DNA from 2 places in the Bacillus sp. JJ1562 genome. Region 2 is predicted to be linked to the other one. Evidence: riboswitches for the same ligand, from Rfam matches in the RefSeq annotation. Region 2 holds a riboswitch; the other holds the start of a gene.
What was found. Region 2 has a riboswitch for cobalamin ahead of V7097_RS12035 (DUF4430 domain-containing protein). Riboswitches for the same ligand answer to the same signal wherever they lie in the genome.

Region 1: another riboswitch for cobalamin. It lies ahead of V7097_RS05195 (ribonucleoside-diphosphate reductase subunit alpha); the one in region 2 lies ahead of V7097_RS12035 (DUF4430 domain-containing protein).

Annotation. Positions count from the first base shown of each region.
Region 1 is NZ_JBALOQ010000007.1:70,670-78,966, reverse strand. It holds gene V7097_RS05210 (GNAT family N-acetyltransferase) at 1-8, shown strand, start outside; gene V7097_RS05205 (VOC family protein) at 46-456, opposite strand; gene V7097_RS05200 (GNAT family N-acetyltransferase) at 621-1,127, shown strand; cobalamin riboswitch at 1,225-1,420, shown strand; gene V7097_RS05195 (ribonucleoside-diphosphate reductase subunit alpha) at 1,701-3,989, shown strand; gene V7097_RS05190 (ribonucleotide-diphosphate reductase subunit beta) at 4,005-5,051, shown strand; gene V7097_RS05185 (flavodoxin domain-containing protein) at 5,054-5,509, shown strand; gene V7097_RS05180 (MFS transporter) at 5,525-6,655, opposite strand; gene V7097_RS05175 (universal stress protein) at 6,842-7,264, opposite strand; gene V7097_RS05170 (cation-translocating P-type ATPase) at 7,415-8,297, opposite strand, start outside.
Region 2 is NZ_JBALOQ010000018.1:20,565-28,861, reverse strand. It holds gene V7097_RS12055 (cytochrome c biogenesis protein ResB) at 1-933, shown strand, start outside; gene ccsB (c-type cytochrome biogenesis protein CcsB) at 936-2,108, shown strand; gene V7097_RS12045 (response regulator transcription factor) at 2,294-3,010, shown strand; gene V7097_RS12040 (ATP-binding protein) at 3,007-4,791, shown strand; cobalamin riboswitch at 5,147-5,347, shown strand; gene V7097_RS12035 (DUF4430 domain-containing protein) at 5,515-5,934, shown strand; gene V7097_RS12030 (ECF transporter S component) at 5,934-6,437, shown strand; gene sigX (RNA polymerase sigma factor SigX) at 6,550-7,101, shown strand; gene V7097_RS12020 (hypothetical protein) at 7,073-8,296, shown strand.

The sequences.
Region 1 (8,297 bases), on a different contig from region 2:
AAGAATAATATCAATCCCCCCAGAAGGTTGGGGGGATTTTCATAGTTACTGTTTTTCAAAGTTTAAATCCCAAATAATCCCGAATTGATCCTTCACTTTTGCATATTTAGCACCCCAGAAAGTATCCTGCAATTCCATGAATACTGTTCCTGTTTGCTTTAAATCATTAAACGTTTTAGTAATTTCCTCCTCGCTTTCAAATTCGATTACGAGGGAGATATTGTTTCCGAAATTCACTGTTTGGTCGGGAGAGTCGTCAGACACCATTAGTAAGAAGTCGTTCTTTTTAAATTTACCATGGATAAGTCTGTCATTCGCCCACTCCTGAGTCTCATAACCCGCCTTGGCATATGTTTGAACATCCAAAATTTCACCATCAAATAATTCCTTGTAGTATTCCAAAGCTTCCTTTGCATTTCCATTAAACATTAAATACGGTGTTGCTTGCCCTTTCATTCGCATAACACTCCTTTGTAAAATTATTATCCAAAGCCATACACTATGATTTCTGATTCCTAAGGAAATCATACACTTTTGTATATTTTTTCCTCAAGTCCCATTATAATTAAATAAAACGAAAAACACAAGAACAAATGTTCTGAAAAAGGGGTGGAATTATGATGATCAGAAAGCTTATACCAGAGGATGCCGAGGGCTATTGGAAGCTCCGATTAAAAGCATTAACAACGGATCCGGAAAGCTTTTTAGTTACGTATGAAGAAGCAATAATGAAAGAAAATCCAATTGAAGATTACAAGAAAAGCTTTCAATCTCAAGAGTTACTTACGCTTGGTGCATTCGAAGAAGAAAATTTAGTTGGAATGGTAACATTAATCAGAGAAACACGTCAAAAGATAAGGCATAAAGCTAATATCGTAGCGATGTATGTTGATAATCAAAAAAGAGGAAGGGGAATTGCCAATGATTTGCTAAATGAAGCAATCAAAGTGGCTAAAAATATGCCTGACATCGAACAACTTTATTTAACGGTAGATGCAGAAAATACACCAGCAAAGGAACTATATAAAAAACTAGGATTTCAAAAATTTTCTGTTGAAGTAAAGGCTATCAAATTTAACGGACAGTATCGTGACGAAGAGCATATGGTATTATTTCTTGAGAAATAATTGTCAAAATTTGTCTTGCTAAAAGTGGAGTAGTCACTTATTATTAAATGTAATAGCATATATTGATGTGATTTTGTGTTATATAACTACATATTGTGTTTTACCTTAAGAAAAAGATGCCATTGGGCTTAATAGGGAATCTGGTGAAAATCCAGAACTGCCCCCGCAACTGTAAATGCTGACGAAATGAACAGGCCACTGTATAAGTTAACTTCAAGTAGGTACTTATATGGGAAGGGTTCAAAGTAGAGTGATGCATAAGTCAGGAGACCTGTCTTTTCTTATGATGTTTCACCTTCTTCGGGGATTGGGAAGATGAAACGGTGGCGACAGGTAGGGCTCTTTATTTTTGCTCTCTTGATGTTATCGTTTCATCCGCTCAATTTCATTGGGCGGATTTTTTAATTTTATTCAGTGGGCGTTTTAACCCCCACTAAATAAAATTAAAGCCTCCGGCGGATGCCACGATTTTTCAAAGGGAATTTTTCGGGCAAGCTCGAAAAAAAATCGGGCGCAAATACGCCAAGGCGCATTTGATTGAGTAGCGAAAAAATTGTAAGGGAGAGAAATAAATTGAATATCACAACACATGAGGAAATGAATTCAGTTCTACGCTCGCTTGATTATGCAGAAAGTACCTATCAGCTCGACACAACCGAAATAAGAAACAAACTACAAGGAATAAATTTATCTGAATTTGAAGCGAACCAACATGCTCTAATTTATTCCTTAAACAAAATTGCCATGGATCAGCCAAACTGGACATACTTAGCGGCTCATCTCTATTTAAATGAACTTTATGAAAAAGCTGCTACAAATCGAAGCTATGATAGCAAGTTAAAATACGGTAGTTTTTATGATTTACTCCAAGAACTAACAACAAAAGGAATTTACTCTACTGAACTACTAGACTCCTATACAAAGGACGAAATTGCTGAGCTCGGAAAGCTTATTGACCCTGCTAAAGATCATCTATTTACATATATAGGTTTATTTTTACTAGCCGACCGTTATCTTGCCAGAGACTATGAACGTAATATTTATGAACTTCCTCAGGAGCGTTTCATGATGATAGCCATGACTTTAATGCAACATGAAAAAAGAGGTGTAAGGCTCGAGTACGTCAAAGAAGCCTACTGGGCATTGAGTAATTTGTATATGACCGTTGCAACTCCAACACTATCAAATGCGGGCAAAAGCTTTGGCCAGTTGTCCTCTTGTTTTATTGATACAGTTGAAGACTCACTTGATGGTATTTATTTAAATAACTGGGATATTGCTAGATTATCAAAAGATGGAGGAGGCATAGGGGTCTATTATGGTAAGGTTCGCGCATTAGGCTCCGACATTAAAAAATTTAAAGGGAATTCTTCCGGTGTAGTTCCATGGATTCGTCTAATCAATGATACAGCAGTTAGTGTTGACCAATTAGGCCAACGCCAAGGAGCAATTGCGATCTATCTCGATCTATTCCATAAAGATATGATGAATGGTTTTCTAGATTTAAAAACGAATAACGGAGACGAACGTCGGAAGGCCCATGATATTTTTACAGGGGTATCAGTTCCAGATCTATTTATGAAAAAGCTACAAGAGGTAGATGAGAATGGAAGAAGCAATGGGGAGTGGCACACCTTTTGTCCACATGAAGTAAAGCAAATCATGGTATGGAAGGATGAGAACGGGAATCCGTTAGGTCTTGAAGATTTTTATGACGAAGAAGATGAAAAATACTTCACTCAAAAATATTTGGAAGCCGTCAATCATCCACTTTTACCACGTAAATCCTATCGAGCAATGGATGTCATGGCGCGAATCATGATTGCACAGTTAGAAACTGGGACACCGTATATGTTCTATCGTGATGAAGTAAACCGTCAAAATCCAAACAAGCATCTTCTAGGAAAAGGACGAACTTCGATATTTTGTAGTAATTTATGCACGGAAATTGCTCAAAATATGTCAGCAACAGGGATTACGAAGGAATATATCGATGATGAAGGAAATATTGTGATCATTCGAAAGCCTGGTGATTTTGTGGTTTGTAATCTTTCATCTATTAATCTACCAAGGGCGGTCCATAAGGATGTACTTGAACGATTAATTCGCATCCAGGTTAGAATGCTAGATAATGTCGTAGATTTAAATACTATTTCGGTCAAACAAGCAGATATCACAAATAAAAAGTTCCGTGCGGTGGGCTTAGGTACTTTTGGCTGGCATCATCTTTTAGCGTTAAAGGGAATTTACTGGGAATCGGATGAGGCTGTTCAATATGCAGATAAGCTCTACGAGGACATTGCTTATTATGCGATTCAATCCTCAATGGAGCTTGCTAACGAAAAAGGAGCTTATCCGAAATTTAAAGGATCTGAGTGGGATACGGGAACTTATTTTTCTCGAAGAAGGTATGCTTCTGAGCGATGGAATAAGCTTAAAGCAAAGGTTTCTCAGAACGGATTAAGGAATGGCTGGCTCATGGCAATTGCTCCGAATTCATCGACAGCTAAAATTGGTGGCTCTACCGACGGGATTGATCCAATTTACGCAGCTGAGTATGCGGAGGAGAAAAAGAATTTTAAGTTTAAAGTAACTGCTCCTGATATCGATCATAAGACTTATGAGTATTACCGAAAAGCACGTCATGAAGTTGATCAAATCTGGAGTATAAGACAAAATGCTGCACGCCAGCGTCATATTGATCAGGGCATTAGCTTTAATCTGTATGTCAGACATGATATTAAAGCAAAGGATCTCTTGCAGCTCCATCTAGAAGCTTGGAAGCAAGGGTTAAAAACGACTTATTATGTCAGAAGTACCTCACAAGCAGAAATTGAAGAATGTGAACTATGCCACAGTTAAGGGGGAAACGAACTAATGACTATAAATCAATCACTAACAAAGATAAAATTATTTAATCCGGAGTTTCCGAATAAATCAACAGGAATTATTAACGGGGAAACCTCGGGACTATTGAATTGGAATGATATTGCATATCCACAAATGTATACACTTTATCAAACATTGCTTTCGAATTTTTGGAAGGCACAAGAAATTAATATGCAGGATGATATCAAGCAATGGGACCAACTAAGCCCTACTGAAAAAGATGTGTTTTTACGAATAAACACTCAGCTCGCATCTTTAGATAGCTTGCAGACACCTACAATGAACCAGGTAATGGATTATGTAACGGACTCTAGTTTTAAAGCCATTTTCGCGGTTATATCACAGCAGGAAGCAGTACATAATGAGTCGTATTCTTATATTTTAAGCTCACTTGTGCCATTCCACGAACAAAAGGAACGATTTAATCAGGCGAAGGACGACCCGATTGTTCGAAAAAGAAATCAGGTAATCCTTGAGGCTTATGAGGGGTTTAGGGAACTTCCTACACCAGAAAACTTGTTTAAGCTGGCGATCAATTCGATTAATCTAGAAGGAATCTATTTTTATGCAGGTTTCGCCTTTTTCTATAATCTTGCGAGACAACAAAAAATGCTGAAGACAAGTACAATGATTAGTTATATTCAAAGGGATGAGATGCAGCATGCTTATTTCATTGCTCAATTTGTACGAATCCTTTTATCAGAAAATCCGGAACTAAATACAGATGAAAACAAGGATTATGTCTTTAAGTCGATTGGACAAGCAGTGGAGCTTGAAAAAGAGTGGGCACGTTATATTTTAAAAGATATTGATGGAATTGATTTACGTGAATTTGAAGAATATGTAGAATATCTTGCTAACAAAAGGCTTCGGCAGCTTGGGTTTCAAAATTTATATGAAGAGAAAGATAACCCAATGCCGTGGATTCAGGTGTTTAGTGATGAAATGATGAATGACACTAAATCTGATTTCTTTGAACAAAAGTCACGAACCTATACTAAAGTATCCGGGTCCAATGGGTTTGATGAGCTATAACTATGAAGGTTGCAATTGTGTATACATCGATCACAGGGAATACAGAGGAAGCAGTGAAAATCGTCCACGATTATTTGAGTAAGTGTACAAGCGAGTGCTATGTCTATCAGGTCGAATATTTTCCTTTTTATAAAATGGAATCATTTGATGCGATTATCATAGGAACCTATACATGGGGAAATGGGAATATTCCTCATGAAATGATTCAGCTTTATCGTGCCTTTGAGAACAGTTCTACAAAGGATATTGTAACAGGCGTATTGGGCACTGGTGACCAATGCTATCCCCATTTTTGTGGGGCAGTTGATGAATTTCGCGATATGCTTTTTGTGCATTCAAACTTAGCAGCAACCTTAAAAGTTGAATTGATGCCACAACGTATAGATGAACATCGGTTTGAACGCTTTGTTGAGGTTGTAATGGAACGAGTAAATAGTCTACAGGGTATCACTGTCTAGTGTTACCCTGTTTCTTTATATTTTTAATCTTAAACTTAAAGCGATATTAAAAGTAAATAGTCCAAGAAGGCTTACTAATAAAATCGAAAAGTCTAATGCAGATGCAAGAAGTGCTCCTAGACTTCCTCCGGTCATCAAAGTAAATGAATATAGCGAAATAGCGGAGCCTCTTGCATGTTCACCAAGCTTACCGATGATAGAAATAAGGGAGGGGTAGAGGAGGGAAATAGCGGCAACCAAAGGAATGGACACAATGGCGACCATTACAGGTGTTCTAATAAAAAGTAGATTGATCAGACTAAAAGCTACAAGGCAGAGGCCAAGTAATAAAGTTCTACGATCACCAAAATGCCTTACCAATTTCCCTGTTAACAATGAAAAAGATGCACCAATGAGACCGATAGCCCTTATTTTAAATAATTTCTTTTGATTAATCGAATACTCTTCTTGTAAGTATTGACCTAATCCATCATAGAACGAAATAAACGTCAGCAAAATTGAAAAAGTGATGATATAACATGTGACTAATGTAGGGTTTTTGATAATTTTACAAAGATCTTGAAAAAGTGAAGCACATTCTTGTTTTGCAACTGGTACAGTTGGAAGGAAAAACAATCCGCTCATAAACAGGACAAGATACATAATTGCAAAGCCATAAAAAACATACTCCCAGCCATAAAAATAAGTAATGCTCGAACTAATAAGTTGACCAAGGATACCTGCAAATAAGAAGCCACAGTTAATAAGAGCGAGCACGAGAGTACGATGTCGGAGTGGAAAAACGTCAAAGATATAAGTAAATGCAACTGGTGGAAAGCTCCCTAGGGCAAATCCTTGAAGACTTCTAAAAAGATAAAGTGATTTGTCATTAAATGAAAATCCCACTAATCCAGTTGCAAGAAATGATAGGATTAACCCAAGGAGAATGACTTTTTTTCTCCCTATTTTCTCTGATAGAGGTCCAAAGAATAGCAACCCACACGCATAAGAAAAGGAAAAAATACTCCCTCCAACCACTACTTGTTCAACAGTTATATGGATTGAATCCGAAATACTTTGATAAATGGGAATAAAAGTATAGATATTAGAAGCAACAAATACTCCCGTAAAAATAAGGAACAATGCGGCAAGAAATAACCTCTTCAACCAGACCACCACCTTTTTGTAACATATGCTTACCTACGTGGTCTGGTTAAAAAACCGGTAGCTGTCACAACGATTATGAGGAGATTCTTAACAAATAAAACAGCGAGGAAATAGCTTTGGTTGTCTTCTCGCTGTTTTATTATACTGGAACTTCTCAGATTCCCTCTTAATCTACTAAAACTATATTTAAGGAACAACTGTTACTGGGCATGGAGCCTCATGTAAAACCTTATAGCTTACACTTCCAAGGACAGTTCCTTTAATTGCACCCAGTCCTCTATAACCCATTATGATTTGAGTTGCCTGATTTTCTCTTGCTTCAGCACAGATTTCTATCCCGGGATCACCAGTTCTTAATTTTGTCTCCACCGGAATAGAGAAGTTCTTTGTTTCAGCCAATGCTTTTTCAAAAGCAACTTTACTTTCTTCACTTTGATATGCACGGATTTGTTCTTGTTTAACAAAGCGTTTAATGTTAGGTGTGTTATAACTTGGTTGAACATTTAGAAGAATGATTTCATAACTATTTTCAACAGCTTGTTTTAACGCGAATTGCAATGCCTTAATAGATTGTGCAGAACCATCAACAGGTACTAGTAGTCTAGTCATAATAAAGACTCCCTTCAATTTGTGGGATTGATTAGTGTACAAATGTTTCAGGCTGCTGAATGGGTTGAATCAATCCCTACATTAATTATAAATCTATTTTAAGAGTTTGGTTTTTAATTAACAAAATTGTCAAAAATAAGCATCGCAGTACTATGCTGAAAAGATTCGTTTCAATGCCTTCGCAAATTCATTTCCTAAAACCGGTATGATTGAAAGTCCAAGTATAAATAGCCAATCATTAACTGATAGAAAATGGATTTCAAATACATTGTTAAAAAACGGAATATAGACAAGACCCACTTGAATGGCAATACCTACACAAATTGCGGCGATTAAATATTTGTTTGTAAAAAGTCCAACTTTAAAGATAGATTTCTTACGACTTCGGAGGTTAAGAGAGTGAAACAATTGCGAAATACTCAATGTGATAAATGCCATTGTTTGAGCGTGAATTAAAGCATCTGTTGTAATGTAACTATAATCGATTGTAAAGACAGAGCTTGCACCAGAATAGAAACGTAAGCCTTCTACAAATGCAAATAATGTAATAAAACCAATCACTAACCCATTTAATACGGTAAAGCTTCCATTACCCTTTGCAAATATGCTTTCCTTCGGATCACGTGGGTTTTCCTTCATCACATCAGGATCATCAGGGTCCAGCCCTAAGGCAATTGCGGGAAGGGTATCTGTAATCAGATTAACCCAGAGAATTTGTACAGCTGTTAATGGAGCGGGTAAGCCAAGTAATATACCAATGAATAAAGCAGTAATTTCCCCTAGATTACAAGAGAGTAAAAATAATACGGATTTTTTGATATTTTGATAGATATTTCTACCATGCTCTACAGCTGATACAATTGTAGAGAAATTATCATCTGTAAGGATGATATCAGCGGCTCCTTTTGCAACATCCGTACCTGTGATACCCATGGCTACTCCAACATCAGCCTGTTTTAATGATGGAGCATCATTCACACCGTCACCAGTCATAGAGGCGATATGTCCATTCCCCTTTAACGCTTTTACAATT
Region 2 (8,297 bases):
TATGTAGATGAGGTACTCTGGATTCGCGAAGGAGAAACTGCAAGTGTTCCTGGTACACATGGAAAATATTATTTAGAGAGCGATCGATTCCTAGTAGAAGTTTACGAGAAAGACAAGGAAAAAGAAGTCTTTGAAGAAGCGATTGAGATTTCTGGAAATGGAATGATCGTAAAAAACTATCAAACAGATGTTACGTTATACGAACGTACAGATGAAATCATTCCCGGAGTTGAACCGGAATTAAAAGAAATTAAATCTCATGAAATTCGGGTGAATGAACCATTAAAGCATGACCATTATGCATTCTACCAAGTGGATTATAAACTAAACGAATTTAGTACAATGTCCTTTAACATGATTAACAAAGAAACAAATGAAGATTTTGGAACAATCACGATTAATTTGAGGGACCCACAGGAAAAGTATGATTTAGGAAATGGATACTCACTTGAGCTGGCAAGCTATTTTCCAGATTTCTTTTTTAATGATGAAGGTGAACCAGCTACTAAAACAAAGATTCCTAATAACCCAGCATTTGTTTTTAAAATGTTTGCTCCTGATAAACCTGAAGGAGAAATTAGCTTTGTTGCGATACAGCAAAATATAGAACCTTTGGGTGATAATAAATACAAGATGGCTTTTGCTGGAATAGAAATGAAGAACGTCTCTGGATTAACAGTTAGAAGGGATTTCACATTATGGATACTAGCTGTAGGAGGAGCAATCTTTATGATTGGGGTTATTCAAGGTTCCTACTGGTATCATCGCCGTATCTGGATTCAACGGAAAAATAACGAGGTTATTGTTGCAGGACATACCAATAAAAACTGGTTTGGCTTAAAAAATGAGATGCGATATGTTCTGGCGGACACAGGAATCACAGAACCTATAGATCAAGTTGATGCAAAAAATAAGGAAAATAAGGAGGGATAAAAATGGCTGAATTAAGCTCAAATCTTCTATTTGCTTCTTTTATTCTCTATCTTGTAGCAACCTTTGTCTTTGGTGGCGCAATAAGAGATAAGAAAAGCACAAATGGGTATAACCGCTGGTCACATTTTGGGATTGTCATCACGATCATTGGCTTTGCTGCACAGGTAGGCTATTTTTTTACCCGGTGGGCTGCATCAGGTCATGCGCCTGTAAGTAATTTATTTGAATTTATCACGTTTTTTGGAATGATGTTAGTCCTTGCATTCATCATCATTTACTTTATATATAAAACAAGCATATTAGGCCTTTTCACCTTACCTATAGCATTATTAGTAATTGCATATGGTAGTATGTTTTCAAGAGAAATCTCTCCATTAATCCCAGCATTGCAAAGTCACTGGCTTCAAATTCATGTTACGACAGCTGCGTTAGGTCAAGCCATTCTTTCTATAAGTTTTGTTGCAGGAATCTTGTATCTATTGAAAACTGTCGATCAGACTGTAAAAAGTAAACAAACATTTTGGCTGGAATTCATTATGTATGTACTTGTTGTTGTTGTTGGCTTCGTATCAATAACGACTGCATTCGGGGCAATGAAATATGAATCAGTCTTTTCTTGGGTTGATAAAGAAGGCGCGAATGTCGAAATGATGTACAAATTACCGGCATTAGTCGTACCTAATGAAGGTGAATTATTAACAGACGGTAAGTTCTCAAGTGGTATTGAATTACCAGCATTATTAAGTGCTAGAAAAGTAAATACCGTTCTTTGGTCCATTATTTCAGGTTCTATTCTATATGGATTAATTCGTTTGATTTTACGTAAACGTATTGGTGCTGCATTACAGCCATTAACTAGAAGATTAAATTTAGATTTAGTTGATGAAATTGGATATCGTTCGGTTGCAATTGGATTTCCAATTTTCACTCTAGGAGCGTTAATTTTTGCGATGATTTGGGCACAAATTGCCTGGACACGTTTCTGGGGTTGGGATCCAAAAGAAGTGTGGGCCCTTATCACATGGCTCTTCTATGCAGCCTTCTTACACTTAAGACTTTCAAAAGGCTGGCATGGTCAAAAATCTGCGTGGCTTGCGGTCATCGGATTCTTCATTATTATGTTCAATACGATTTTCGTAAATCTAGTTATTGCTGGTCTACACTCATACGCATAAGGAATTAGCCTTCATCATTTGATGAAGGCTTTTAACTGTATAAAGTCCCACGATTGTGTCGGATTTTCGACTTTTCCATTACTTAAAAAAACAAGTGTGATATATGTTATAGCAAATTATGAAAATTTTATGTACGATAGAGATGTATAGAAATATTCTTTCTGAAAGAAAATGGAGGAATAAGTATGGAAAACGAAGCAAAAGTTTTAATTGTCGATGATGAAGAAAGAATTCGTCGTTTACTTAAAATGTATTTAGAGAGAGAAAATTATGTGGTAGAAGAAGCAGAAAATGGAGATGATGCCTTAGAAAAGGCATTAAAAAACGAATATGATCTTATTCTATTAGATCTTATGATGCCAGGTAAAGACGGCATTGAGGTATGTCGAGAGTTGCGAGAAAAGAAATCAACTCCGATCATTATGTTAACTGCCAAAGGTGAAGAAGTTAACCGTGTTCAAGGCTTTGAAGTTGGAACGGATGACTATATTGTAAAGCCATTTAGTCCAAGGGAAGTTGTTCTACGTGTAAAGGCCTTATTAAGAAGAGCTTCACTTACTACCTACCTTCAAACCGAAACAACAGCTAAAGATGTTATCGTATTCCCACATCTAACAATTGATAATGATGCGCACCGTGTCACTGCAGACGGAAAAGAAGTGGGCTTAACACCTAAGGAGTATGAACTGTTATGCTTCCTAGCAAAATCCCCTGACAAGGTATTTGACCGTGAGCAGTTATTAAAAGAGGTATGGCACTACGAATTCTTTGGTGACTTACGTACAGTTGACACACATGTTAAACGCTTGCGTGAAAAGTTAAATAAAGTGTCCCAGGATGCAGCCAAAATGATTGTCACTGTTTGGGGTGTTGGTTATAAATTTGAGGTCGGCCAAGAATGAAATTTTGGCGAAGTGTTGTAGGAAAACTATGGGCAACCATTCTTTTACTGTTTTCCTTTGTATTATTTGTTTTAACCATTTTATTCATGGAGTATTTTGAGAATTATCATATTCAAGAAGCAGAAAGAAATTTAACCCAACTAGCTGCAAATATTGCGGTCATAATGGAGCAGCACGAGAATAAAGATGTTGCAAGGAACATTGCTTGGGAGCTTGTAAATGACGAAACAAAGGTTATTATTGTGGCAGATGAAAGCACATATTGGGTATCACCTGATCGGAAATCACTTGCAAATATCCCTGTTACCCTATTAACAGAGGATCCAGACCTTAAGCTTGTTATCTCAAATGACCAAAACAAAAGTAAAAGGATTCTACTTCCTGAAAACTATGATGTGAATAAACAGAGCCAAGAGCTATTTGTAGTAGGGGCACCACTTCATATTGAAAATGACCAAAAAGGTGCTGTGTTTCTATATCAATCACTAGACGTTGTACAGCAGACAACCCAGCATACAACCCAATTCATCATATTAGCAGCTGGAATTGGGATTGTACTTACAACTGTTTTTGCCTTTTTCTTATTGACGCGAATTACGGCTCCTTTACGTAAAATGAGGGAAGCGGCTACAGAAGTTGCCAGAGGAAAATTTGATACGAAGGTTCCTATTCTTACTCACGATGAAATTGGTGCTTTAGGATTGGCACTTAACCAAATGGGAAGGCAGTTAAAATATAATATGAATGCTCTTAATCAAGAGAAGGAGCAGCTTGCGAGTATTTTAAATAGTATGGCAGATGGTGTTATAACGTTAAATCGTGATGGAACGATTTTGGTTACAAACCCACCTGCTGAACGCTTTCTTCAAGCTTGGTACTATCAGCAGGGCATGTATCAGGAAGTTGGTGAAGAGCTTCCACCAGAAGTAAAGGATTTATTTCAACGTGCCGTTTCCTTTGAAAAAGAGCAATTTATTGAAATTAGCCTTCAAGGAAGAACATGGGTTATTTTAATGAGTCCACTCTATAATCAGACATATATAAGAGGTGCAGTTGCCGTACTTCGTGATATGACGGAAGAGAGACGGTTGGACAAGCTACGTGAGGACTTCATTGCAAATGTTTCACACGAATTAAGAACACCGATTGCTATGCTACAGGGCTATAGTGAAGCGATTATGGATGATATTGCAAGCTCTGAAGAAGAGAGAAAAGAAATCACAAAGGTAATCTACGATGAGTCACTTCGAATGGGACGACTTGTCAACGAATTGTTAGACATAGCTAGAATGCAATCAGGTCATATTACATTGAATAAAGAAAATGTTGATTTTGATTCATTTATCAATCGTGTGATTCGAAAATTCCAAGGGTTAGCTAAGGAAAATTTAATTACCTTAACTGCGACAAAAGAAGAAGATATCGGTCAAATTTACATGGATACTGACCGTATTGAGCAGGTATTTACAAACTTGATTGACAACGCCATGAGACATACCGATGAAAATGGTAGAGTTGAGGTTCAAGTAACAGGGCAAGAAACATCTATTAAGGTCGATATTAGGGATACAGGATCTGGAATTCCTGAAGAAGATCTACCGTTTGTATTTGAACGCTTCTATAAGGCAGACAAAGCTAGAACGAGAGGGAAATCTGGTACTGGATTAGGACTTGCTATTGTAAAAAACATTATTGGTGCTCACAATGGAAATATTTCCGTCCACAGTAAGCTTGGTGAAGGAACGACATTTACATTCATAATCCCTCGAAAAAGTGAGTAATTTGAAAGAACGTGGCGAAGATTCTTGTTCCATAAGAAACATTTCTCTTGTAAATGAAAAATTCTTCTTGTAATATAAAGAATGTTAATAAAAATTTAATAACAAAAATCAGAATAATAGGTGTCAGAGGATGATGTTCTCATACTTTAAATGAAAGATCAAAAAGGAGGATGAAGAGGACCGAGAATTTCAAGGCGGCGCAGCTTTGAGTACCGGAGCGAGGCAACTGCTTGAGTTAACACCCTTGCAGCCTTGCGCTGAGGAATTGACTTCCAGAATAAACTAGTAGACGCAAGCGCATAACTAGTTATTCACCATGTACTTGGAGCAGTGTTCGAAGAAATTCGATGCGTCATATTCACCGCACTTTTTGAACATCCTTAAAGACTTAATAGGGAATCTGGTGTAAATCCAGAACTGCCCCCGCAACTGTAAAAGTGGACGAAATGAGTAGAACCACTGTATGAATGGATGGCAAACGTTGTTCATCATATGGGAAGGACTCAAAGTAGAATGAAGCTTTAGTCAGTAGACCTGCCTAATTCGTTCGTTTTTTAATAATTCTTCGGGGTGTAGGAATTAACAATAAAGCTATATGCTTTTTTGTTGTTTTTCCAAATTATCAACAAAGCTCACCCGATACGGTGGGCTTTTTATTTTGGTATCAAGTGATTAAAGCACTTTTACATACACAAACTATCTAACACAAAGGGGAACTAGATCATGAAAAAATTATTATTTGCATTACTATCATTGGGATTATTATTTGGATGCAGCAATGACCAACCTACAAATGATACATCAAACAATAACTCGTCAGAAAAGATCAATAAAGAAGAAAAAGCTGAAATTGTCACTGTTGTGATTTCTAAAAACAACGGAGAAGAAATCATTGAAGAAAAAGAAATCGAGATTGAAGCAGGAAAAGAAGTTACCGTTATGGACGTTATGCAGGAAAACTTTGAAATCGAAACACAATTTGATGGTGCATTTGTTGCCAGCATTAACGGAGTTGCGGGCAGTGAAGAAGAAAAAACATCTTGGTTTTATTCTGTAAATGGTGAAGAAGCAATGGTAGGAGCGAATGAATTTAAATTAGAGCCAGAAGATAAGATCGAATTTGACCTCCATAAGTGGGAATAATGAATTTATCAGTAAAAAACCTAACGCTTTTATCGATGCTAATCGCTTTGTCGGTTGTAGGTCGAATTATATTTACATTCCTTCCGAATGTACAACCCACGACTGCGATTATCATTATAACAAGCTTGTTTTTAGGACCAATTTACGGTGTGGTCGTTGCCGTATTTAGTGCGATATTATCAAATCTTGTTATGGGTATGGGCTTATGGACAATTGGACAAATCATTGCATGGGGGATTATTGGTTTAATCAGTGGTTCATTAAGAAAGTATCGCGACCAAATTCCAGTCGTTGTACTAGCCATCTATGCTGTGTTTTGTGGTTTTCTATATGGCTTCGTGATCTCAATTCCACTTTATTTATTTTCTGGTAAGTTCCTCGCTTATTATATAGCTGGACTACCATTTGACATGAGTCATGCAATCGGAAATGGAGTGTTTTTTCTCATACTTTATCCAATTTTAAGACTACTTTTCTTAAAAAATGTAATAATCGCAAAGTAAGGAAGAATATTACCAAAATATTCTTCCTTTTTTTATGAAAACATACTATATTTGGAGTGTAACTTTTTTTAGGAAACACTCGACTAATGAAATGAACGGGAGGATTTACAAAATGGATTCCTTATTTGAGGAACTATATGAAAAGTATCATCACGATGTCTTTTCCTTCTTATTTTATATGGTGAAAAATCGTGAACTGGCTGAAGATCTCGTTCAGGAAGTTTATATAAGAGTTTTAAAATCATATGATAGATTCGAAGGAAAAAGTAGTGAAAAAACATGGCTTTTTTCAATTGCACGACATGTTGCAATTGATTCATTTCGAAAACAAAAAGGTTGGAAACAAAGAATCATGGATTCCTTTGATTGGAGTAGCAAAGAAATAAAAGATTTTGCTCCACTCCCAGAAGAAATAGCATTACAAAATGAGCAAGTCCAGATGATGTATCGCTGCTTGGACCGTTGTACAACCGATCAACGCATGGTACTAATATTACGTTATATCCAATCTCTTTCGATTGCTGAGACTGCAGTGGCTTTAGGATGGACAGAAAGTAAGGTAAAAACAACTCAGCATAGAGCCCTTAAGGTTTTAAAGACCTATATGGAAGAATTTGGTGTAAAGGAGGGTGTAGATGATGAAAAAATCAGAGTGGAGCGATGAACAACTAGAGCAGATGCTATCGCAAATGCCAGGAATAAAAGACAACCGCAAGCCACAAGAGATTTATCAAAATATAACCCTTAAAATGAATAAGCGAAAGAAAAAGGTTTGGATTGTTCCAACCATTGCATCTATGGCAGCAGCGCTTCTTTTATTTATTTTAGCTCCTTCTTTTATAAATAATATGAACAGTTCAAGCCTTGACTCTGCCGAAATGTCGCGAGAAAAAAACAGTAGTGCGATGGATAATGAGGCTTCAAATGATGAATCAGTCAGCATATTAAAAGAAGAAGAAGAGCCAAAACAAAATGATGAGGCAGGTATTTTTTCTGAAGAGGAGAAAACAAGCCAAAGCTATGCTGTAAGTAGTGTGGGGGAAAATGAAGTTCTCTTAACATATGGTGTTTATTTAGGAGGGGTTATGTTTCCTTCCATTGTATCGATCATAGTTGAATCTGATGGTGAGGATGTAGTTGAACAATGGCAAAAAAATCTTCCACAGGTAAATGAATTTATTCGGCAAAATTCGGGATGGGGAATTGATGAGATACCGATGTCCTATTTTGCGGATTTTTCAGAAACTGAAACGAAAGATCAAGCCAAAGTTGTAAGGGTGGACGTAAATAACACGATTCAAACAGGGTCCTTCGCAACTGCCCAATCTGATGGGTTTAGACATACTATCAATTCTTTTCGATATCTGTCCGAGGATTATCAGCATGTTGAACTTTTTCAAAATAATCAACAAGGCATTATGATCGGGCAGACAGGTGTAACTGAGAATTTTATTGATGTTGAAAAAGATACAAAAAAAGCTTATTTATATTTTATTAATGAAGAATCGGGTCAAAAACTTTTAGCCCTATCATATGAAGATTTTGAGACAGTTGAACAAGCGCTGGATGCTATGAAAATAGATACAAATCAAGGCGATTATTTACTACATCCAACTATAATATCTGAAATAAAAGAAATTAATGAAGATGGTACTAATTTAGAGGTTCATTTCAGCAATGATGCTGTTTTAGAGAATACGGATAATTATATCTTAATGTTAGATGCAATTATGCTAACTGCTAAGGAATTTAATTTTGATTCAGTTACATTTTACGGAAAAATCGATCAAATTGGAAATGTACAATTTGGAGAACAAACACAAGTCCCACTTGCACCAAATCCATTACCATTACACTAAA